3 regions of the Staphylococcus sp. aM genome follow, and region 1 is predicted to be linked to each of the others. Evidence: riboswitches for the same ligand, from Rfam matches in the RefSeq annotation. Region 1 holds a riboswitch; each other region holds the start of a gene.
The links. Region 1 has a riboswitch for thiamine pyrophosphate ahead of P7F85_RS01905 (thiamine phosphate synthase). Riboswitches for the same ligand answer to the same signal wherever they lie in the genome.

Region 1 (7,980 bases):
TTCATTATATCGAAGTTCAATGAGAATAAGAAATAATTGCATTACCTACTTTAGTCGTAAACAATAAGAGGTCGGGACAAAAGCGTTTAGGATTTGAGCAGAACCGAACGATGAGCAAAATTGTTTTCCAAATTTTGTCGAATCGTGAGAGTTTCTGCCGATAATCCTGCTTTTAGGACGCCGTTAATCGGTTTCCCAGAGCACAAAAACGTTATGTCTCAACCTCTAGTCATTCTATTCATCTTTTTGATGTTCAACTACTTTAGTGTCTTTATTGTCTGCAATATGTTTGGCACGCTTTATAGCATCTTTTTTATATGTGAATGTATCAGATGCTTGTTTTGCATCTTCTGTTTTCACTTTCCATTCATTATCTTCGAAATATATATGAACTGGCTTTTCATTTAATTCTGGTTGCGCTGACTTATCTTGTAGATGCTGTGTGATGTGTTTATTTTTGAGTTCTTCTAGTTCTTCTTCAGATGCTTGTTTATACCATTTTTCAGCTTGTTGTGTTGCTATTGGAATCACATCTGACTCCTTATAACCATCTTTTAGCATAGCATTAGCAATATCAATTGCTTTTTTTCGTTCTAATTTGTCTAAATTCTTTAGGCTTTGAGGATAATCTTCCATAGTCCAAGGCATTGCATTTCATCTCCTAGTTAATGAGTGTGATACTTTTCTTTACCACTCTTTTCAACTATTCAATCACCATGACCGGACTCTGAAGTTAGACAACCCTCAGACTGCCTAATCATTCGCAAACTTAAGCAAATGCTAGTGTTTCACTTGCATCTTTACGTTCTTTTTGACTATTATTCTGAATCTTCATTAAACCTGACTTAATATAATTATATTGCGGTAAATCTGTTAAGTCTTTAACTTCTAAATGAGAGTGGAGTTCAAAGTGCTTAGCAATATTTTCAAAGATAGCTAAGTATTCACCCATTTGTTGATCGTCAATTCTAGTTCGATTTTTATCGTTTAAAGCTCTACTCAACATAAAACTAATTTCTTCTAAGGCAAATATACTTGGATAGTAATATTGAATAACTGACTTATTACTAAATAATTCACCATTTGCTGCGTTGTACATTTGCGTCATATTGTTTAATCTTACTGACAAGCTTAGACTTAAATGTTTTTCTTGTTCTTCATTTTTGTATTCATTGTTGGAGAATAAATAATGGAAAAATTTCGCTTCTTGTCTAACAACATCTGCAATAGTGTTAGGCAATAACGCAGACGCTGTACGTTGTCCTAGTATAAATAAACCGAGTAATGCAATGGCAACCCCCATGGCCACATCGACAATACGTGGGAAAGCAATTGAGATGGATAAATTCTGTGATGCCAATCCATTTAATAAGATAACTTGTATCGTAATAAAGATAACTGCAAAAGTATAGTTAACACCAACAAATGCTTCTGTCATCATCGCACCGAAGCCCATTAATACAACTGCTAATGGGGCTGGTACTGTAAATGCTAAAATTCCTGAAAGTACCACTACACCGAGTAACGTACCTAAGCTTCTGGCCATTCCTCGTTCTAATGTGTGAATCGTTGATGTACCTAATAATAATGTATGTGCGGAAAGTGGAATCCAATAAGCTTTATCAAATCCAAAGAATAAAGCAACAAAGATTGCTACTGCAATAATGACTGTATATCGTAATGTATTTCTAAATACGAGCGAATCTAATGTTAAGTTTTGTAAAATACGTTTACTGTATAATGGTTTTCGAATGTTTGCCTCATGTTCAAGATGTTCAGAGTTTGCATGAGCAATTTCGTCAATTTTTAATATATGACTAATTAAGTTTTCGAATTCTGGGCTCACATCTACTTCTTTTCTCCATGTTTTACCATTTGAAGATGGATGACTTATTTTATCAATGATAAAGTCTAGCATTTCAAGCAGTTCATTTGGTAATGGACGCACACCCTTTTCATTTAATTCAAGTAATTCTGAGTAAATACCTTGTGCTGACGTATGTATTAATAGTAATTTTTGGAATCTCGTACTTAATTTACCATTACTAGATGATGATGTGATCAATAATTTATCTGATGCTTTAAAAGAAGACACTGCAGATGTTGCCACTTTCTTAAATGATTCTGGATCATTATAATTTTTCATTAAATCTTGAATCACTTTGAAGTCAGAATTAATGGCACTATCCTCTGTTTTTTCTTTCTTCATATAGATAGTGATAAGTACAACTAGTGTCGCAAATGCACCACCAATAAGAATACCAAGTCCTCTCACTAATGCTTGATCAGGTGCAATTGGTAAGTTCATTGGTAAACAAAATGTCACTATAAAGAAAGTTGATGATGGACCCGCAATTTTTAAATCTGTGAATATATAAAATGACACCACCGTTACAACTAGAAGTAAAATACCAAAGATGAGCGGTTGTGCAGCTGTCAATGTCCCTAACATCATACAAACTGCGAAAGCTAACGAACAAAGCACCACCGTTCTAATCATAGATTGTGGTGAACCTTTAAAAACATAAATATGTGCCAAAGTACCAGTGGCAATAAGTAAACCAAATGAGAAAAAGCCGAAGTAATAACCTAATAATGCAGGTATTATCATAAGCAAGCCTTGTCTGATACCTTTGAACATATCAATCTTAGATCGATTAAAATAAAATACTGTCTTTAAGAAACTCTTCAAAATATGCTCTCCTTTCTTTTTTATTTGAACATAAATAAGAGAACGGAATGGTTCTCATTTCACTTTTGAAATCAGCTTTATCCCGCTCTCTATAGCGTCAATTTATCGGATGTATTGCTTGCAATTCATCAAAACACAAAAACTATTATAACACTTTTCTTTTTGTTTGATGACTAATTCCCTTTATACCGATATAAATATTTATTTGACTTGTTGAGCCACTTCAATCACTGGTGCTTCTACGACAAAGTTACCAATTTCATTTTTGAACATTTGTAAATGTTCAGACTCATTATGTGATTTAATAGCCGCTTCATCTACGTAGTTCTCCACTACGATAAACGTATTTCTATCTTGCACATCTTCATAATGGCTATAGAATAGTACGCCCTCTTCTTTTCTTGATTCAGAAACTAAATGTTTCATAAGTTTTAAATATTCATCACGTTTTTCTTCTGATATTTTAATTTTAGCATTGATTATCATCATTCGAATCACACCTTTCTATAATATAATTATGCACCTAGTAAAATTAAAAAAGCAATAAATGAGTTTGAAGCATGATCTTAACGACCTGTCTATCCTCATTTATTGCTCGTATTTGATATTTACAAATTATTTAACTGATTGATGTTCATCTATCACTAATGGTTGATCAGGTTTAACAAAGAACCACATGATAATCGCTAATACTGCTGGAATAATTAATAATTGGAACGTCATACTCCAACCAAGTTGTTCAACAAAGGCACCAGCTAAGAATGGACTCGTTAAGGCACCAATATTCCCCCATAAGTTCATCCAACCAGATACTGTTCCAGAGAAGTTACGACCTAAGTCTGTCGCTGCGGCCCAACTCATACCCATAGACATACCAACGCCACCTAAGCCAAGAGATAACCAGAATATAGTGACATATAAGTTTTCAGTATGTACTGCAAAAAAGATTGATATTGAGAAGACGACAAATCCTAAAATCGCAATGACGCCACGTGCGACGAAACGAGATTTACCAGTATTTAAAATCTTATCTGAAATAGCACCACCAGATAAAATCAAGAAGAACATTAATAACCATGGTAATGAACTAATTGACATATCTTTGAAATCAACATGGTATTGTTCTGTTAAATATGTTGGTAACCAAATTAAGAATAATGTAATGACAAATTGTACTACAAAGTACTGAATCGCAATCGCATAAAAACTAAAGTGAGTTAAAAAACGTTTCCAAGGTGGTAGTGATTTATCAGTTTCAACAATGTCTCTATGCACAGTAATAAATTGCTTTTCAGCTTCATTGACCATTTTATGTTGTTCCGGCAAGTCTTTAGCGATAATTGCCCATAGAACTGCCATCACAATACCAACCGCACCAAAAATATAAAAGACTGCTTGCCAATTAAATGCGTTAACAATCGCGATGGTTACAATCGGTGCTAACACAGGGCCGAAATATGAACCTGCTAATAACGCACTTGATGCTCTTCCTTTTTCATTTTTAGCAAACCAAAATGAATTGAACACTGCATTAGATGGATACATAGGCGCCTCTCCCACACCAAATAAAAATCTAACAAAATATAATAAACCATGATGCTTAATCATACCTGTGAGAATTGTAAAAGCACTCCACCATACTAAAGCTATTGTAATCATTTTACGTGGTCCAAATTTCTCTGCTAACATCCCTGACGGTACTTGCATTAAAGCGTAACCTAATGAGAAAAATGACGCTAATAAACCAAATTGTGTTTTTGTTAAATGTAAGTCTTCCATCATTGGTACAGCAATATATGAAATATTAGATCTATCCATATAAGCTATAACACCAATAAGAAAGAATGCAATCGCAAAAAACCAACGAACGTTACTTCTTTTTTTATTCATTTCTTTTCCTACTTCCCATAATGATATGTTGTTTCTATGTGTTGTCGTTAAGTTTCAGAAATTCCTAATGATGACTGTTTAACTTCTAATCACACATCTTTTCATTTCTTGTAGCACTACAATTTTTATTATAATAGCACGAAATGGAAACGGTTACAATATAAAATTTAGAAAATATTCACAATTTATTCAATAAAAATTAACAATACTTACATTTAATTTTCAATATTTAAATAAGCTATTCATGTTCATTTGCGTTTTCGTCTAAATTGGTTGTTTCTTTCTTGCCTTTATTCCAAAAAAAGCTAAATAAAGATAGTTGTCATGTTTGATACCGTCAATAAAAAATAGTAAACTGTATGTAAATTGAAAGCGCTATTCCATTCATACAATTTAATAATAAACCCACTGGAAGTGCCTTTGTTTAAGGCTGAGAGTAAAGATGTGACTTTATAATTCCTAGAACCTGATCCAGTTTGTACTGGCGTAGGGAAGTGGCATAGCTATGAATTTAAAGTACTCATTAGCAATTTAACGCTATTTCCCTACTATGTGGAAATAGCGTTTTTTGTTGAGGTGATGTATATATTTATTGCGATAACTTTTTATAAAGAATTGTCACAGCAAGATTTAAGGCATTTTTTGACTATAGAGCCGGCCATTGATGGCTTACTCTTTAGAACACCTATGTCTGCTTTTGAGTTACAAGGTTTTATTGTACAGCTCATTGAAGCTGGATTTCCCAAAGATAAAATAATCATTCATAGTCATTTTAAATTACTTAAAGCTTTAAATTTACAATGTATTCATTTTAAAGAAAATGACGAAGAAGCATTTTTAATCAAACAACAACATCCTGAGTTAGTTGTCGGTATGTCAACGCATAATATTGAAATGGTTAAGCAATGTCATGAGTGGCAATTAGATTATGTCTTTTTCGGTCACATATTCCCTACATCGTCGCACCCAGATGAACATCCACGAACAATTCAAGAGATTCATGACGTACTCGAGATTGATATTCCTATTTATGCTATAGGCGGAATTTCCCCGTCCACCATTTCTCAATTACCTACAGCATTTGATGGTCTATGTTCAATTTCATTTTTCATGACCTCTACCGTTAGCGAAATTAACTCTTTAAAAAGGAAGTGGCACGCTCATGCATGATGTTCTTATTATCGGTTCTGGTGTGATAGGTATGTCGATAGCTCGACAACTTAATCAATCACATTTAGATATTGCTATTGTAGACCGAGATATACCAGGTATGCATGCCTCTTATAAAGCCGGTGGCATGTTAGGCGCTCAAAATGAGTTCACAACTGATAGTGAATTATTTCAATTAGCAGTAGCGTCTAGGTCATTATTCCCAGAATTAAGTGATGCCCTCTATCATGAAACTGGTATTGATATTGAATTTCAACAGTCTGGATTAATTAAAATGGCATCATCAACCAAAGACGTAAAGTGGTTAACTCAACAATATGCCTTTCTTAAATCAAAAGACCCAAGCGTTGAGTTACTCTCAGATGATGAACTATTTAACCTGTCAAATGGTCATGTCGAACCAACTGACTTAGCCATATATATTCCAAAGGACGGTCAAATCAATGCCAATCACTATACTAAAGCTTTATTACAATCAATAATTCAGCGCGATGTTCATCGTTATTATCAAACAGAAGTAAAACACATTCATCACAATAATGGTTTTTACACAGTTACAACAAATAATGCTAATATCTACGCTAAAAAAGTAATTGTGGCAGGTGGTGCTTGGTCTACTCAGCTATTAAAAGATTACGCTATACCAAGACAAGTGATTGGTGTTAAAGGTGAGGTATTATTAGTTGAACAACCTTCACTTAAATTAAATCATACTGTGTTCATGACGAATGGTTGCTATATCGTTCCAAAGGAAAAACATCGCTACTTAATTGGAGCGACAAGTGAATTCAATAATTACAGTGTCGGTAATAGTGACCTAGGTATTTCATGGCTACTCAATCATGCTCAACAACGTATACCTGGACTATCGAATGGCCATATTCTAAAACAATGGTCAGGCATAAGACCTTACACAGAACATGAATTACCTATCATGGATCAAATCGATGACGGCTTGTTTATCATCACTGGTCATTATCGTAACGGTATACTGTTATCGCCTAAGATCGGTCAAGATATTGCCAACTGGCTATTATACGGAATTAAACCAGTAAGCTATTCAGCATTTAGTTTATCAAGGAGTGAGCAAAATGAAGTGCATCATTAACGGAGATTTATTTACCTTTGAACAAGAAGATTCGATTACAAGCATATTAGAATCATTAGAATTAGACCCACAACGTGTCGTAGTTGAGCATAACCAATCTTTAATTAAGCAAGATGATTTTGACAATCAAATAGTCAGAGAAGATGATCGTTTAGAATTATTAGAATTTGTAGGAGGCGGATAAAATGTTAAAAATAGGTCAATTAGAATTGAAATCTCGTTTATTATTAGGTACTGGTAAATTCGAGGATGAACAAACTCAATCCGAAGCAATTAAAGCAGCTGAAACAAACGTATTAACATTTGCAGTAAGACGTATGAATTTATATGATAAAAATCTTCCAAACCCACTAGCTAATGTGAACTTAAAAGATTTCATTACATTTCCTAACACTGCAGGTGCTAAAACTGCTGATGAAGCCATCCGTATCGCAGAAATTGCAAATCACGCTGGTGTATGCGACATGATTAAAGTTGAAGTCATTGGTGATGATGAAACCTTATTACCTGACCCGTTTGAAACGTATGAAGCTTGTAAAGTGCTATTAGAAAAAGGGTATATCGTCTGTCCTTATATCTCTAATGATCTTGTATTAGCTAAAAAGTTAGAAGCCCTAGGTGTCCATGCGGTAATGCCATTAGCATCACCTATTGGTACAGGTAGGGGTATTAATAATCCACTTAATTTAAGTTATATTATTCAAAATGCTAACGTCCCTGTCATTGTAGATGCCGGTATTGGTTCTCCTAAAGATGCCTGTCAAGCAATGGAATTGGGTGCTGATGCAATATTATTAAATACTGCTATCTCTGCAGCTAAAGATCCTGTCAAAATGGCCGAAGCAATGAAGTTAGGTATTCAAGCCGGAAGATTGTCATATGAAGCTGGTCGTATTCCCGTAAAATATACAGCACAAGCATCAAGTCCTACAGAAGGCTTAGGCTTCTTATAATGTCACGTTATGAAAGACAAACACGCTTTCAACCTTTTGGCGAAACAGGACAGGCTCAATTAGAACAAACAAAAATCATGGTACTTGGTGCTGGTGCATTAGGCAGTCATATAATAGACCAATTAGCACGCATGGGCGCCCATCATTTAGCCATCGTTGATATGGAT
Region 2 (7,980 bases), 400 kb from region 1:
TGATGAAGGTATTGCTCGTTCTTTAAAACAAGCCTTCATAGAAGATATGAAAGTATCAGATCAATTAACTAAGGAAAAATATGCATCACGTAGTTTATGGATCAAATTTAAAGAAGGTATATCACAACTCTTATCTCCTATTTTATAATACTATGTATTCAACAAATAAGATTTAATCGATTGTAAAATAAAAATATATGTAATTAAAATAATATCAAACCTGAGACCAATACCTATTGTTGTCTCAGGTTTTCGTTTTGAAGGGATGAATAGAAATGAAAAATGAAGAACGCATTCAAATTGCTCTAAATTATATGAAAGAATTCCATAAAAATGACTACAGTGGTCATGATGTTGCACATGTTCAACGTGTACATGCATTAGCAAAGTATATTGCTAAGAAAGAAGGTTTTGAACATTCTTTTATTATTGAATTATCAAGTATTCTACATGATACCATTGATCCTAAATTAGTAAATGAACAACAAGCTAAAGACACCTTAATAGAATTTCTAAATAATATTGAATTATCTATAGATGATCAAAATCATGTTATACATATTATTGAGAATATGAGTTATAAGAATGGTTCTAACAACCATATTGAATTATCAACCGAAGGTCAAATTGTGAGAGATGCCGATCGTTTAGATGCCATTGGAGCTATTGGTATTGCTAGAACATTTCAATTTGCAGGTTATTTCAATGAACCAATGTGGACAGAAGCAAAGGTTCCTGATGATTTTAGCGATCATACTCTAACACAATTACCACCTTCCGCTATCAAACACTTTTATGAAAAATTATTTAAACTTAAAGATTTAATGCATACTAAAACTGCTAAGCATATTGCAACGCAACGACATGAATTTATGAAGACTTTTGTTTCCCAATTCTTAGATGAATGGCACTATATATAAGAAAAACCAGCAAATCAGTGATTTGCTGGTTCTTAAATTATTTTTTATTTTTCTTTGAAACGACTTGAGTATTTTTACCTTTTTTATTTGATGACTTGCCGTCTTGATCAAATTTTTCAAGTAATGGTTCAACTTCTTTTTTAGCAAGTTTAGAATAATACATATTAGCAAAGTGTGTTTGTACAACTAAGAATGCTGCACTGACTGACCAATATAAACCTAAAGCTGAAGCTGAACTTAATGAAATCCAAATAATCATGATTGGTGATACAATCATCATCATGTAACCCATTTGACGTTGTTCTTGTGGCATAGTTTTACTTGAAACATATGCTTGAATAAAGTAAAGCACACCTGCAATAATTGTAATCCAAATATCTGGTTTAGTTAAATTAAACCATAAAAAATGAGGGTGTACAGATAAGCCACTGACTAACTTGTCCTTAAGAACAAAGTATAATCCCATGATAATAGGCATTTGAATTAGCATTGGTAAACAACCTAGCATGCTCTTCATTGGATTCATATCATATTTTTTATAGACTTCCATTAATTCTTGGTTAGCCGCCATTTTCTCTTCTTGAGTGCGTGCACGTTTAACCTTTTCCTGAATACCATCTACTTCAGGTTTAGCAACTTTCATTTTTTCACGCATCATATGACTATTTTTATAGTTAGATAACATGAATGGAAGTAACACAAGACGAATAACAAATACTAAAATGATAATAGCTAAACCATAATCATTGTGTAAAACATCGTTACCCAACCACTGTAATAAGTGTTTCATTGGATCAACGAACGTATTATAGAAAAATCCACTACGAGCTCCAGGTTTTGAATAATCACAGCCTGCTAAAAAGACCATTAAACCTAAAAACAAAGGTAGCAACGCTTTTTTCTTCATTTTTCCACCTCTATTGTAATATTCACATAGGATTTATTCTATCATACTCATACTCTAGGATAAAACAAAAAGTGGAAAAAATTAAAGATTACTTGAAATATTTCTTGAATTCATTAACAGTGTTGTCAATATTGTTACTTCTACTTATTGCTGAAATCACTGAAATACCATCAGCCCCTGCATTAGCAATGAGTCCTACATTATCTTCAGTAATACCGCCAATGGCAACCATAGGAAATTTACCCATTTTTTGTCTTAATTGTTTAATCATATCAGGTCCTACAGGTGCATTAGCATCACTTTTAGATGGCGTTTCAAACATTGGTCCAACTCCGATGTAATCAACATTAGTGAGATCCGATTTTTCATACTCATACAAATTACCGACACTAAGACCAATAATCTTATCTTGAAAGTCATTTGAAAAGGCTCTAACCGCTTCATCATCTTGACCAACGTGAATACCATCAGCATTAATACGCTTAGCTAGAGACACATCATCATTAACAATAAATGGTACAGAATATGTGTTACATAGCGCTTGTAACTCTTTAGCTAATTTTTCTTTATTCAATCCAGATAAAGCCTTGTCGCCTTTTTCTCTAAATTGAAACATCGTTATGCCAGCTTCTAAAGCTTGTGTAAGGATGTCTTGAATAGTTTGATTTTCTGGTATATCTTGAGTGCCACATATAAAGTAAATTTTTAATTCTGAAGCTTTAAATGACATTTATTCAACCTCTTCTTTGCTAACAAATTTTTTATAGGTTTGATAATTCAATAAATACAATTGATCTAGCAATTCAGACAAAAATGAGCCAGGACCTTTAGCATGATCTGCTTCTTCAGCAACTTCTCCAGCTATATTATAAAAACTTACTGCTTCGACAAGTGTTTCTTGTTGAGGATGCTGATTTCTAAATAAGAAACTAGCAATAATTCCACCTAATAGGCAACCAGCACCTGTGATTTTAGCAGACATTGGTGAACCGTTCGAAAGTTTAGTCACTTTGTCATCTTGAACAACAATATCTTCTTTTCCTGTGATTACAATTGCAGTTTGATATTTTTGATAAGCCTTCTTAGCAATATCTATTGCATTTAGCGAACTATCTCCATCAGTACCCTTCATTGTTGTATTGTTATCAATGAGAGTCAAGATTTCTGAAGCGTTGCCTTTAATCACTGCAACTTTAACTTCATTTAAAAAGTTTTTACAAAAATCTTTTCTGTATTGTGAAGCTCCTACTGCGACAGGATCAAAAACAATTGGTGTACCAATTTGATTTGCAATTTTACCTATCTTAATTAAATCTGCTTCATTATTATGCGTAAGTGTACCAATATTAATAAGTAATCCACTCGCAACTTGATAAAAATCTTTAGCCTCTTCTGGTGCTTCACTCATTGCCGGACTTGCACCAATACTTAATAATCCATTTGCAGTAAAATTCTTAACTACATCGTTTGTATAACATACAATTAAAGGGTTCTCATTTCTTAGCTTTTCTAAATTATTCATCATCTAAACCTACTTTCTTAAGATACGCAAAATGATTGACTGGGCCACGACCTTTACCAATCTCAGGGGTATATTTAATACTCAACGAAATAAATTTTTTTGCTTTTTCAACTGCTTCATAAATACTACGACCTTTAGCTAGTTCGGCAGCAATGACAGCTGAAAACGTACAACCTGTACCGTGTGTATGTTTAGTATCAAATCGTTCATCTTCAAATGTGTAAACGCCATCTTTTGTAAATAAAAAATCTTTAGCATTATTTAAGTCAGCAGAATGTCCACCCTTAATGACTACACCCTTGCTTCCAATTTCATTGATAAATATATCTCCTGCTTTTCGAATATTTTCTTCAGTATCAATCTTTATTCCAGTGATTTCTTCCGCTTCTGGAATATTAGGCGTAACAACATCAGCTAGTGGCAATAATGTACTTTGCAACTTTTGTTTGGTTTGATCATCCATCAACGAATCCCCACTTTTGGCTAACATGACAGGATCAATCACGTATGGAATTGTAGGATAATCTTCTAAATAATTTTTGATTAATTGCATCGTCTCCTCTGTAGCAATCATTCCTGTTTTAATTGCATGAGGAAGTTCATCATTAAATACACTATCCAATTGCTCTTTAACCCATGATGTCTCTAAATTATGAATATGGTCTACCCCCATTGTATTCTGAGCAACAATACTTGTTATAGCTGCCATTCCATAAACACCACAAGAATGGAATGACTTCAAATCAGCCATTACACCAGCACCGCCAGTTGGATCAGTACCTGCAATAGTTAAAGCAATTTTAGGTTTATTCATCTTTGTCACCTCTAAAATTCCATTTTTCATCTACGTAGGCCATATTGAAAAAGTTTCTTTCATGAATAGTACTTTGTAAGAAATTCTCCTTAATCTCTTCTTTTCTTTCTGAAGTACAATTCTCTGTTAAACGATCCATTAATTCATCAAATAAATTTACTAATGCATCCATTTCTGTACTATAAAATTCAAACCAATTAGACGTAATTGAATCTTTATTAAGTTGATTGTCCTTTATCGCTCTTTTACCAATTACCGCATATACATATGGACATGGTGCCATTGCTGCAATCGTATATGCAGCATTTTCATGTGCATAGGCATTATAGTACATATGCTTAATATAATGATCACCACTTGGTGGCCATACCTTTTCTTTAACAATCTCATGATAAGGTTCATTGATAAATGAAGCTAAAATTTCATGTGCCTCTACTTCACCTTCTAATAAAAATTCAATCTGTTCAACTAAAAATTTAACATCATCCATATTAGGCACTTTAGGAATTAATAGTGCATATAGATTAGCAAATTCTTTTAAATAAGATGCATCTGCACGTAAATATTGTCTCACCGCTTGTTTAGATAATTCACCATGTAATAAATCTTGAATGAAACCATCATTATAGATATCTTCAATAATAGGTTCTGCTGCCATTCTTAAATCTTTAGAAAAACTCATAAAATTGCCTCCTTGAAATAAAAAAACTACTTTCCAAACGTGGAAAGTAGCAAAATTAAGGCACGACCTCATACCGTTAATATGTTACACTACTTTCCTCCGTTGGTACTAACCAAATCAGGTTTTAAGGGTCTGAATTAAATTCATCTCAGCCTTCATAGGCGCCCCTAGTAGTTCTTTTTTTAATCATTTTCAATTATTACAATAGCAAATGTAACATATAAATTCAATTATTAAAAAATGTATATCAATATATCTTTTGATATACATATAACTAAATCTAACTTTTCACAAATAAAAAACACCCTATCTAAAGATAGGATGTTTAGTGAAATCTATATTATGCAGTAACCCATTGGCTTGGGCCAGCTGTATCATATAATTTTTGTGCTGCAGCGTCTTGAACATGTTCAGGAGCGCTAGAAGCTGGTTGACCTTTGTACTCAGATGGAGCTACTGAATCCCATGTAGATTGTAAGAATTGATACTTACCTGAAGCACCTGTTGATGGGTTTGTAGCGTGGATGTCGCCACCTGATTCACGTTGTGCGATTTGTTTTAAGTGATCATTAACATTTACTGATGAACCACTTGAAGCTTCATTTGAGCTTGATTCATTGTTTGAAGTAGTAGCTTCTTGTTGTGGTTGTTGAGTTTGCTCTGTTTGTGGAGCAGAAACTTGCTCAGGTTGATCAGAGTTTGATTGTTGTTGGTTGCTAACTTCTTCTGCTGAAGTTTGGTTAGTTGATGCTGAACCTTGTTCACTTACATCTTGTTGTGGTTGAGCTTGAGTATTTGAAGCTTCACTTGATTGACCAGATTGGTGGAAATCCCATGAGAAGTTTGAACCATCTGATTCAAAATGATAAGTGAAACCATTATAATCGAATGTATAGTTATAAGCGCCTTCTTGGATAGGGCTTTCGTTTAATGATTGATCATTTGATTGTGCTTTTTGAGCTAATTCAGCTTCATTGATATTTGCTTCACTTGCGTGTGCGTCGTGTCCAGCGTTACCTGCTACAACGCCTAATCCTACTGCTAATGATGATGCGATAATTGTCTTTTTCATTATTAAAAAATCCTCCTAAAAGTGATTTGTTTTCTTTAACTAATTTACAAATACAACTTTAACATCTATAAATACACTGCAGGTTACAGCCAAATAAAAAAGGAAGCCTTTTTTTTACGTCCTAATTACATCGTAAATTGGTGTAAATTTAAATTATAAGTCTTTTGAAAACTGCCATGACAGTTTATAAAGGTTACATACTTGTGATATGTATGTAATACAAATGAAATCTATCAGATAATTCTGACGTAAAAGTGCCTATTTTTAAGTAATATATGGTACAAAAACGACCTTTTTATTTTATTAAATTTTAAAAAGGTCGCTTGAGTATAATTGAAAGATGATAATTTATATTAAGATAGGATAAAAGTATAAATAATTGGGAGTTGTTGAATAATTAATGGCTATCTAACCTATATGAAAGCATTCATTTTGTGCTTCATTAAATTCGTTAGAGAGGATATTGGATTCTTTTGTCTTAGAGGACATAAATTTAATTGTTTCTACATATACTTCAGTTACAAAATGTGTCTGATTATCTTTTTCATACTTACGAGATCGCATTTGACCTGTAATACCCACTAAAGAACCCTGTGATGTATACATTTCGATATTCGTAGCTGTTTTACCAAAAGCTTTACAATATAGGTAATCGCATGCGATTTCATTGTTCTGATCTTTATAATTTCTTTCCGTAGCAACGCAAAATGTTGCTACTTTACTACCTTCCTCCTTTTCAAAAATTTGGGCATCCTTTGTAAGTCTGCCAACTAAAACTATTTTATTTAACATGTGTCACCTCCTCTTAAGTAATATAATAATCACATCTATTAATACCGTCAAAATGCTAATTTTTCGAAATATATAGCTATTTCCCCTTCATTTTTGATATATTTAAAGAAAATAATCAATATTTAAATCGGTTGATTAAAAATAAATCACTTTTTGTAAATATATAAATAAATGGGATGTGGACTTAATGAAGACATTTAAAGCTGTACGTTTTCAAATTGTAAGCGAGAATGGCGGTGTAACTGAATATGAACTAGAAGACGGCGTGATTATCAATAAAGAAGGTAGTGGTACAGGATGGCTTTTAGAAATTGTCATTTCTAATGAACACTATCACACATTTAAGGAGTATAAAGACAATGAACAATTGTTAGATATACGTGTTGTCATAACAAGACCTGCCAACGATCCTGCATTATTTGATGCCACTGTAAAAAGTGTAACTCAGTTTGAAAAAACAATGTCTATAGTATTCGAATGCCATATTTATACTCTTAGACAAGTCTATGCAGAAAGTTTATTAGAAGAATTAGTTAATGATGGACTAACTGGTGAAGAATTAAAGAAAACATTCAATCGTATGATGCAATCTAAACCTAAACTTAAAGATGAAAAATTCGAAAGATAAATTCAAAAGGGGTTGACTCTAAAACGGTTAATGGTTTTATAAAAAGGTGTTTGATTTTGTGATAACCACATCATTCTAATGCTATCATTAAGAAGTTTCTCTATTTTACGACCAGAGAAAACAGGTTGCGTATAAGCATATAGAAGAATTTTTAACATCATTTTTGGATGATATGATGTAGCACCTCGATGGTGATTCAATTCATCGAATTCATTATCTGGGATTGTTTCAACAATTTCATTCACATATCGAGCAATCATTTGTAGGAATAAGAATTGAAGTTTCCATTGGTTGTGTAAGTTGAGACATGTTATAAACTTTATACATAAGGCACCTCGTTGATTTAGTTTATTGATATTTATTAAATTATACGAAAGGGCCTTATTTTTTTAAAGTATTTTAATGTAAAATAACATGTTAATACGTAGTATTGTTGACGAGACTCCTGAGGGAGCAGTGCCAGTCGAAGACCGAGGCTGAGACGGCACCCTAGGAAAGCGAAGTCATACAATACGAAGTATTGAATATAAAAAGAAGCACAAAGATGATTTTCAATTTCAAATCATCTTTGTGCTATTATTTTTGTGATTTATGTCCCAGGCTCTTTGTTTTACTTAGCATCTTGAATTGCAAAAGTTAATTC
Region 3 (7,980 bases), 1.1 Mb from region 1:
AAATCTCATTATGAACAACATTTGTTATCATTACTTTCTGCAGAAGGGGTTCAGTGGATTGTTTTAGCAGGTTATATGAGGTTGATAGGGGAGGATATTCTAAAAGCTTATCCTCATAAAATATTAAATATCCATCCATCATTATTGCCGAAATTTAAGGGGATAGACGCAATAGGTCAAGCATTTCGAAGCGGGGATTCAATAACTGGATCAACGGTACATTATGTTGACAATGGTATGGATACGGGAGAAATTATCGAACAAAGACAATGTGATATAAGAACGGACGACACAATTGAAACATTAGAAGAGAGAGTCAAACAATTAGAGTACGAGTTATATCCAAGCGTTATTGCGAAAATCATTCGATAGAGGAGTATTGAGAATAATGAAAAGAGCAATTTTAAGTGTTTCAAATAAAAACGGTATTGTAGAATTTGCAACATCTTTAAAAGAATTAGGTTATGAGCTTTATTCAACAGGTGGAACGAAACGCATTTTAGAAGAGGCACAAGTTGATGTGAAATCTGTGTCTGAATTGACTCAGTTTCCTGAAATTATGGATGGACGCGTTAAAACTTTACATCCAGCAGTGCATGGTGGCATTTTGGCTGACAGAGATAAATCGGAACATTTGGAAGAATTAAAAGCACAACACATTGATTTAATTGATTTAGTAGTTGTTAATTTATATCCATTCCAAAAAACAGTAGACAATCCAGATGTTACAGAAATGGATGCGATTGAAAATATTGATATTGGCGGTCCGACAATGTTAAGAGCGGCTGCTAAGAATTTTAAACATGTGACAACCGTTGTACATCCTGCTGATTATAATGAAGTAATTAATAGAATTAAAAATGACCAATTAGATGAAGCATATCGAAAATCACTTATGATTAAAGTATTTGAACATACCACTCAATACGATAAAGCTATTGTGAATTTCTTTAAAGATAATAAAGAAACTTTACGCTATGGTGAGAACCCACAACAATCTGCTTACTTTGTCAGAACAACTGATGCTAAACATACAATTGCAGGAGCTAAACAATTACATGGTAAACAACTTAGCTTCAATAATATTAAAGATGCTGATGCAGCACTCTCATTAGTTAAAAAATTTGATGAGCCAACTACGATTGCCATCAAACATATGAATCCATGTGGTGTGGGAATTGGAAATTCAATAGAAGAAGCTTTTCAAAATGCTTTTGATGCAGATAATCAATCCATTTTTGGTGGTATTATTGCACTAAATAGACCAGTGACAGCGACGTTAGCTGAAACACTACATTCTATCTTTTTAGAAGTTGTTATCGCACCTCAATTTACGCAAGAGGCTTTAGACATTTTAACGAAAAAGAAAAATATTCGACTTTTAGAAATAGATACAACGATTGATAATAGAGAACAAGAATTTGTATCAGTATCGGGTGGTTATTTAGTACAGGATAAAGACAACTTTGAAGTGAGTCGTGCTGACATGACTGTTGCTACAGAAGTAGAACCAACCGAAGCGCAATGGGAAGCCATGTTATTAGGTTGGAAAGTTGTAGGTGCAGTTAAAAGTAATGCAGTGATTTTAAGTAATGCCAAACAAACAGTGGGTATTGGTGCTGGTCAAATGAATCGTGTAGGTTCAGCCAAAATAGCATTGGAAAGAGCAATTGAAATTAATGATAATGTTGCATTAGTATCAGATGGTTTTTTCCCAATGGATGATACTGTAGAATTAGCTGCAAAAAATGGAATAAAAGCAATTATTCAACCTGGCGGATCAATTAAGGACCAAGATTCTATAGATATGGCAAATAAATATGGCATTACAATGGTAATGACAGGAATGCGACATTTTAAACACTAAAAGCAGGATGTTGAAGGGAGAAAAGTCATGAAAGTACTCGTTATTGGTGCAGGTGGACGTGAACATGTATTAGCCTATAAATTAAGTCAATCATCAATGGTAGACCAAGTTCATGTGATACCTGGCAATGAAGCAATGGTTAATGTGGCACAAATCCATACGAATATTAAAGAAAATGACCACGAAGCTATCTTAGAATTTGTCACTAATCATCAAATTGAATGGGTTGTAATTGGACCTGAACAACCATTGATAGATGGTTTGCCTGATTTGTTAAGAAAACATCAAATTAAAGTGTTTGGCCCTAATCGCGATGCAGCACAAATTGAAGGCTCAAAGGCATTTGCTAAAAGAATAATGGCTAAATATGATATTCCTACTGCACAATATAAGGAAATTGATGACAAGGATGAGGCATTAGTTTTTGTTGAGACATGTGATTTGCCAATAGTTATTAAAAAAGATGGTTTAGCTGCAGGTAAAGGGGTAGTAATTGCTTCAGAAAGAGCTGAAGCTAAAGAAGCAGTTCAACAAATGTTTGATGGAAATTCAGGAACTATTGTGTTTGAAGAATTTTTAGAAGGTGAAGAATTTTCTGTAATGACATTTGTTAATGGTAAGAGAGCTGTTCCATTTGACTGTATCGCTCAAGATCATAAACGTGCTTATGATTACGATAAAGGACCGAATACAGGTGGCATGGGTGCATATTGTCCAGTACCTCATATTAGCAATGATATCATTAATAGAACTAATAATGAGATTGCACAACCGATTGCACATGCAATGGCTGAAGAAGGTCATCACTTCTTTGGGTTATTATATATTGGTGCTATTTTAACAGAAGAAGGGCCGAAAGTAATAGAGTTTAATGCAAGATTTGGTGACCCAGAAGCACAAGTATTATTGACAAGAATGAATAGTGATTTGATGCAACATATTATTGCGCTTGATAATGATGAGCCGATTCACTTTGAATGGAAAGATGAATCAGTGGTTGGTGTTATGTTAGCTTCTAAAGGCTATCCAGGTAATTACGAAAAAGGGCATGAAGTCAGTGGATTTGAACTTGACTCAAATTACTTTGTAAGCGGTTTGAAGAAGGATAATGACCAGTTTGTTAATAGTGGTGGACGAGTCATTTTAGCTATTGGGGAAGGGCAAAATATAAAAGAAGCCCAAGTGAATGCCTATCAAAATGTTAAAAAAATAAAGAGCAATAACTTGTTTTATAGAACAGATATAGGAAATAAAGCATTGAAATAAAATGATACAAGAAAAAGAATGCGTTTACAGTCAACAACTGTTTATATTATTAAATCCTGAGACATTTATTTTGTCCCAGGATTTTTTGATTTATATATGGAATGATTGAAGTATGGATAAAATAATTTATTCTAATCTACCTATTCTGACATCATGGATACCAGTTATTGGCAAGGTAGCTGATAAATAATAAGAAAGTCCGATAATAATTAATAAACATATGATCAATATAATATCTTTGTATGAGAATGGTGCGTGATAATAATACGTTCTTGGACCATCTTTAAAACCTTTAGACTCCATTGCAACAGATAATTGATGTGCACGTCGTATGTTTTGACTTAATAAAGGAATAATTAGATGTTTGAGTCTTTTGAATCCTCTATAATTTGATTTATCTATCATTTGATATCTCATTTTTAAAGAACGACGTAATTGAATTAAAGAACTAATGATTAATGGTATCATTCTAATTGCGGCCATAAAGGCATAGGCAACTTTAGGTTTTACTTTTAAGTGTTGCATTAGACTATAAAATATCATGACCACTTGTGACGTTAATGCTATAAGAATACCAAACATCGACACTGTAATTGTACGAAGAGAAAGGTGAATACCTCTGACGATACTTTCCGTACTAATTTGAATGATGCCAAATTTAAATAAAATATGGTCACCATCACCATATAAAATCATGAATAGTGATGACAATAGAGCAAAGAACGTGGTTGCTAGTATAAAAGCACCAGTAATTTTAAATTGCGTTCCGTTAAACATAAGTAAAAAGATAAACATGAGACAAACGATGTAAATCATAAAGTCAAAATTATGAATAAAAATAATAAAGAAAAATAGTAAAACGCCTAAAACGAGTTTAGTGATAATATTGACGTCATCCATAAAGGTGTGTCTAATTTTCCAATGTTCAAACATGTTGATCACCTTTGATTTCTGTTAAATATTGGTTTTCAATTATCCATTGACGTGTTGGATAGCGTTTAATAATCTCTGGGTCATGTGTAACCATAATGATACTTTGTCCCTTAGATACTCTCTCTTGAAATAGTTTTATTAATTGAAATGTATTGTGGCTATCCAAACCAAATGTTGGTTCATCTAATAGGATGATATCTGCATTTGAACTTAATGCCGTTGCTACACTTAACCTACGTTTTTGACCCATTGATAATTCGTAAGGATGTTGATTTTTAACATTGGTTAAGTCTAGTAAATCTAATAAGTCGAGGGTTTTAGATTCTGCATTAGATGAATCTAAATGGTTAAAATGAATCAATATTTCATCATAAACAGAGTTAGTGATAAATTGAAGTTCTGGATTCTGATACACTAGATACATGTGCTTTGCAGCATCTTTAATTTTACGCAATTCCTGACCTTGAAATGTCATTACGCCTTTATATTTGATTAATTGTAATATGGATTCTAATAATGAGGTTTTACCAGTTCCATTTTGACCAGTTATCGTAATCCACTCTCCTGAATGAATAGCTAATTGATCCACTTTAAACAAATCTTTCTTATTACGAATGATGGCACCATGTTCAAATTTAAATAATGGCTCTATAGACGATGGTGCCATATGTTTAGGTTCAGGTGCATAATGCCATGCATTTGGATGCCATACGCCGTATTCACTTAGTAAATGTTCATAATGCTTTAAAATATGATTTGGCGTATCATCAGCAATGATTTGTCCTTCATAGTTCATTAATAAAACTCTATCAACATGTTGCCAAATATGTTCGACCTTATGTTCGACAATGAGTACTGTTTGATCTTTCCAAAGCTTAATCAAGCGTTGCCATAAATCAGATGTAGCATTAACATCCAACATTGCAGTGGGTTCATCTAAAAATAGTGTATCTGCCTGTTGTAATATTGTTTCGACGATAGCTAATTTTTGTTTCATACCACCACTTAATTGATTGATTTGTGTATTTTCGGTTACATTTAAATTCACTGATGCTAATGCTTGGTTAATGGCTTCATCCATATCTTGTCTTGGTACTTGTCTGTTCTCTAAAACAAAGGCAAGTTCTTCATAAACTTTAGGCATACAAAATTGTGAATCCGGATCTTGAAAGATCACGCCATTATGCTCTTTAATTTGCAATTCATCATACTTCATAGGTAATTCTATTAAATTGGGTACAATGCCACTTAATACATTTAAAAGCGTACTTTTTCCAGAACCAGATGGTCCTAGTAAAAGTACTTTTTCTTTTTCTTTAATTTCTAGATTTAGATTATCAAAAATTTTTCGATGTCCATTTGGATATTTCAAACGTAAATTTGTAACTTTTAACACTTTTAAGTCCCCTTATAATGTATCGTAATCATCTTTAGAAGCGGGTCTGAATACTTTAGTTACACCAGTTTGATCCAATGCTTTAACCAATAAATAAGATAATAAACCAGCAATAATAATACCACTAATCGCACGGAAAACAATGAATAAAATTAAGTTCCATCCAGCAACTTCATTTAAATAACCATAGAAATAGTCGACTGGGAATGATACAAGTGCAGTCACTAGTCCAGCAAGCATAGCTACCATGACTGAACGAGACTGGTATTTGAAAATAGCAAAGACAATCTCACATGCTAAACCTTGTAGAAGGGCATAGATAATCGTAGGTATATCAAATTTACCCATCACAATTGTTTCACCGGCACCTGCAGCAAACTCAGCAAGTAAGGCGATACCTGGCTTAGGAATAATTAAATAACAAACAATCGCTGCCATAAACCATACTCCATAGGTTAATTGCTCAAGGTGTAAACCAGCGACTTGTGCAACATTATAAAATAACCACCATAAGTTATAAATAATGGCAAAAATTACAGAGATAAGTACTGTCACTAATATCTCAGAAAGCTTTAAACCTTTTGACATAAAAACATCCTCCTAAAAAAACGCACAACCATCTCTAGGAAAGTTGTGCGTAAAACATAAGAATATGATTCAACATACGATTATAATCTTTGTTAATTACACTTTCCTACGCTAGTATCTAGCTAGATCAGGTTCAAAGGGTTTGAGGGTTAACCTCATCTCAGTTCAAAACACCCCTAGTGCGTTTATTATTTTTAATTTGTCTTTAATGTATGATTTTTCATGTGGATTGTCAAGTTAATAAAATATTTCATAAAATAATATTTTGATTTTATGCAAAATAATTGGAAGTGAGTAGGAATTTTAGAAAGGGATATGGAATAAAGAATCATAAAAATTAAGTGAAATAGACGTATATTGCTTGTAAACATAAAAAGTACCTAGGATATCAAAAACACCCTAGGCACGTAGTTTTTATAGAAAATTGAATTCTTATTATGATTTAACTAGCAAGTAGATATTAATTTAACGCATCATCAATATCTTTTTTAGTTTGTTCTGTATCATTTGTTTTTTCTTCTTTTTGTTCTTTTAGTTTCTCTTCTGCTTCTTTGGCTTTTTCAGCTGATTTTTTTGCAAATTCTTCATTACTCATAATAAATCCACCCCTAATTGTGTTTTATTGTTTACATACACCTTTTACCCAGTTATGCTAATAATAAACTTTTCTAGGTCTATAGACGTATTTAGTGATTTATTAAAGACAAGAATAAGTTCTTCATATATAATAACTTTTGAGGTGAATAGTATGTCTTTTCTTAAGAAACACACCGAGATCATATTTAGTTATATCATCGGTATCGTTTCACTTTTCACAGGACTCATTATATTAATTAACTTACCGCTTATTAAACAGTTAAATGGAGATAAGAAGGTAAATACACATGTGTATAATATATGGGAATTCCTGAACGCATTTTTCGCTGAAATAATTAAAGTGATGAGTAGATTTATCGGGGGTTTCCCAATTGTAAGTGCCATAATCATTATATTATTTGGTATCTTAGTAATGTTACTAGGTCATACGTTATTTAGAACAATTAAGTATGATTATGATATTTCAATTTTCTTCTTGGTCATAGGGGTAATGTATTTCTTAATTACTCTAGTTCTTATGATGCAAGTGTATGGATTCTTTGGTATCGTATTTATTATTCCGTTCATCATACATATTGGATACATTGTATATAAAGATGAATTGAATAGTGATAATCGAAAAAGTCATTATATGTGGATTATAGTGTCATATGGTATCAGTTATCTTATTACTCAAATTGCATTGCATGGTCGTATTGACGCTAATGAAATTGAATCTATTGATATTTTAAGTGTTAATACATTCTTTATTATTATGTGGTTATTAGGACAAATGTCAATTTGGAACTTCTTGTTCTTAAGACGTGCTCTGCCGCTTACTAAACAAGAATTAGGCGAAGAAGAACCTGAATTATCAAGAACAAGTAAAGGTAATGTCTCAAATCAAACTAAAGTTCACTTAAAACAACTACAAGATAAGACAACAGAATATGCACGTAAAACAAGAAGAAGTGTTGATTTAGAAAGAATTAGAGTTAAAAGGGATAAATTTAAAGAAAAAGTAAAAAATATTGTTGATATTCAAGAAGATGATATTCCAAATTGGATGAGAAAGCCAAAATGGATAAAACCAATGTATGTTGAAATTTTCTGTGGTTTAGTTATATTCTTCTTTACATTCTTAGAATTTAACAACAGAAATGCATTGTTCTTATCTGGAGAATGGGAATTATCACAAACGCAATATGTGATTGAATGGGTAACATTATTATTACTTTTATTCATTATCATTGTTTATATTGCTACAACACTTACTTATTTCTTAAGAGGTAAATTTTACTTCTTACAATTATTTATGGGAAGTATCTTATTCTTTAAATTATTAACTGAATTC

Region 2: linked by a shared signal. The riboswitch ahead of tenA (thiaminase II) and the one ahead of P7F85_RS01905 (thiamine phosphate synthase) in region 1 are both predicted to bind thiamine pyrophosphate.
Region 3: linked by a shared signal. The riboswitch ahead of P7F85_RS08770 (ECF transporter S component) and the one ahead of P7F85_RS01905 (thiamine phosphate synthase) in region 1 are both predicted to bind thiamine pyrophosphate.

Annotation. Positions count from the first base shown of each region.
Region 1 covers NZ_CP121447.1:418,249-426,228, reverse strand. Annotated here, with positions in the region: gene P7F85_RS01925 (DUF2188 domain-containing protein) at 235-648, opposite strand; gene P7F85_RS01920 (FUSC family protein) at 770-2,692, opposite strand; gene P7F85_RS01915 (putative quinol monooxygenase) at 2,894-3,181, opposite strand; gene P7F85_RS01910 (MFS transporter) at 3,308-4,582, opposite strand; TPP riboswitch at 4,983-5,092, shown strand; gene P7F85_RS01905 (thiamine phosphate synthase) at 5,162-5,752, shown strand; gene thiO (glycine oxidase ThiO) at 5,745-6,860, shown strand; gene thiS (sulfur carrier protein ThiS) at 6,844-7,044, shown strand; gene P7F85_RS01890 (thiazole synthase) at 7,046-7,813, shown strand; gene P7F85_RS01885 (HesA/MoeB/ThiF family protein) at 7,813-7,980, shown strand, end outside.
Region 2 covers NZ_CP121447.1:816,487-824,466, reverse strand. Annotated here, with positions in the region: gene cls (cardiolipin synthase) at 1-148, shown strand, start outside; gene P7F85_RS03975 (HD domain-containing protein) at 276-920, shown strand; gene yidC (membrane protein insertase YidC) at 958-1,827, opposite strand; gene thiE (thiamine phosphate synthase) at 1,916-2,557, opposite strand; gene thiM (hydroxyethylthiazole kinase) at 2,558-3,349, opposite strand; gene thiD (bifunctional hydroxymethylpyrimidine kinase/phosphomethylpyrimidine kinase) at 3,342-4,163, opposite strand; gene tenA (thiaminase II) at 4,156-4,845, opposite strand; TPP riboswitch at 4,923-5,024, opposite strand; gene P7F85_RS03945 (transglycosylase family protein) at 5,186-5,917, opposite strand; gene P7F85_RS03940 (single-stranded DNA-binding protein) at 6,326-6,709, opposite strand; gene P7F85_RS03935 (YwpF-like family protein) at 6,897-7,337, shown strand; partial or broken gene P7F85_RS03930 (transposase) at 7,346-7,664, opposite strand; gene fabZ (3-hydroxyacyl-ACP dehydratase FabZ) at 7,948-7,980, opposite strand, start outside.
Region 3 covers NZ_CP121447.1:1,779,339-1,787,318, reverse strand. Annotated here, with positions in the region: gene purN (phosphoribosylglycinamide formyltransferase) at 1-372, shown strand, start outside; gene purH (bifunctional phosphoribosylaminoimidazolecarboxamide formyltransferase/IMP cyclohydrolase) at 389-1,867, shown strand; gene purD (phosphoribosylamine--glycine ligase) at 1,895-3,133, shown strand; gene P7F85_RS08780 (energy-coupling factor transporter transmembrane component T family protein) at 3,260-4,066, opposite strand; gene P7F85_RS08775 (ABC transporter ATP-binding protein) at 4,059-5,462, opposite strand; gene P7F85_RS08770 (ECF transporter S component) at 5,475-6,050, opposite strand; TPP riboswitch at 6,137-6,238, opposite strand; gene graF (glycopeptide resistance-associated protein GraF) at 6,511-6,645, opposite strand; gene auxA (lipoteichoic acid stability factor AuxA) at 6,799-7,980, shown strand, end outside.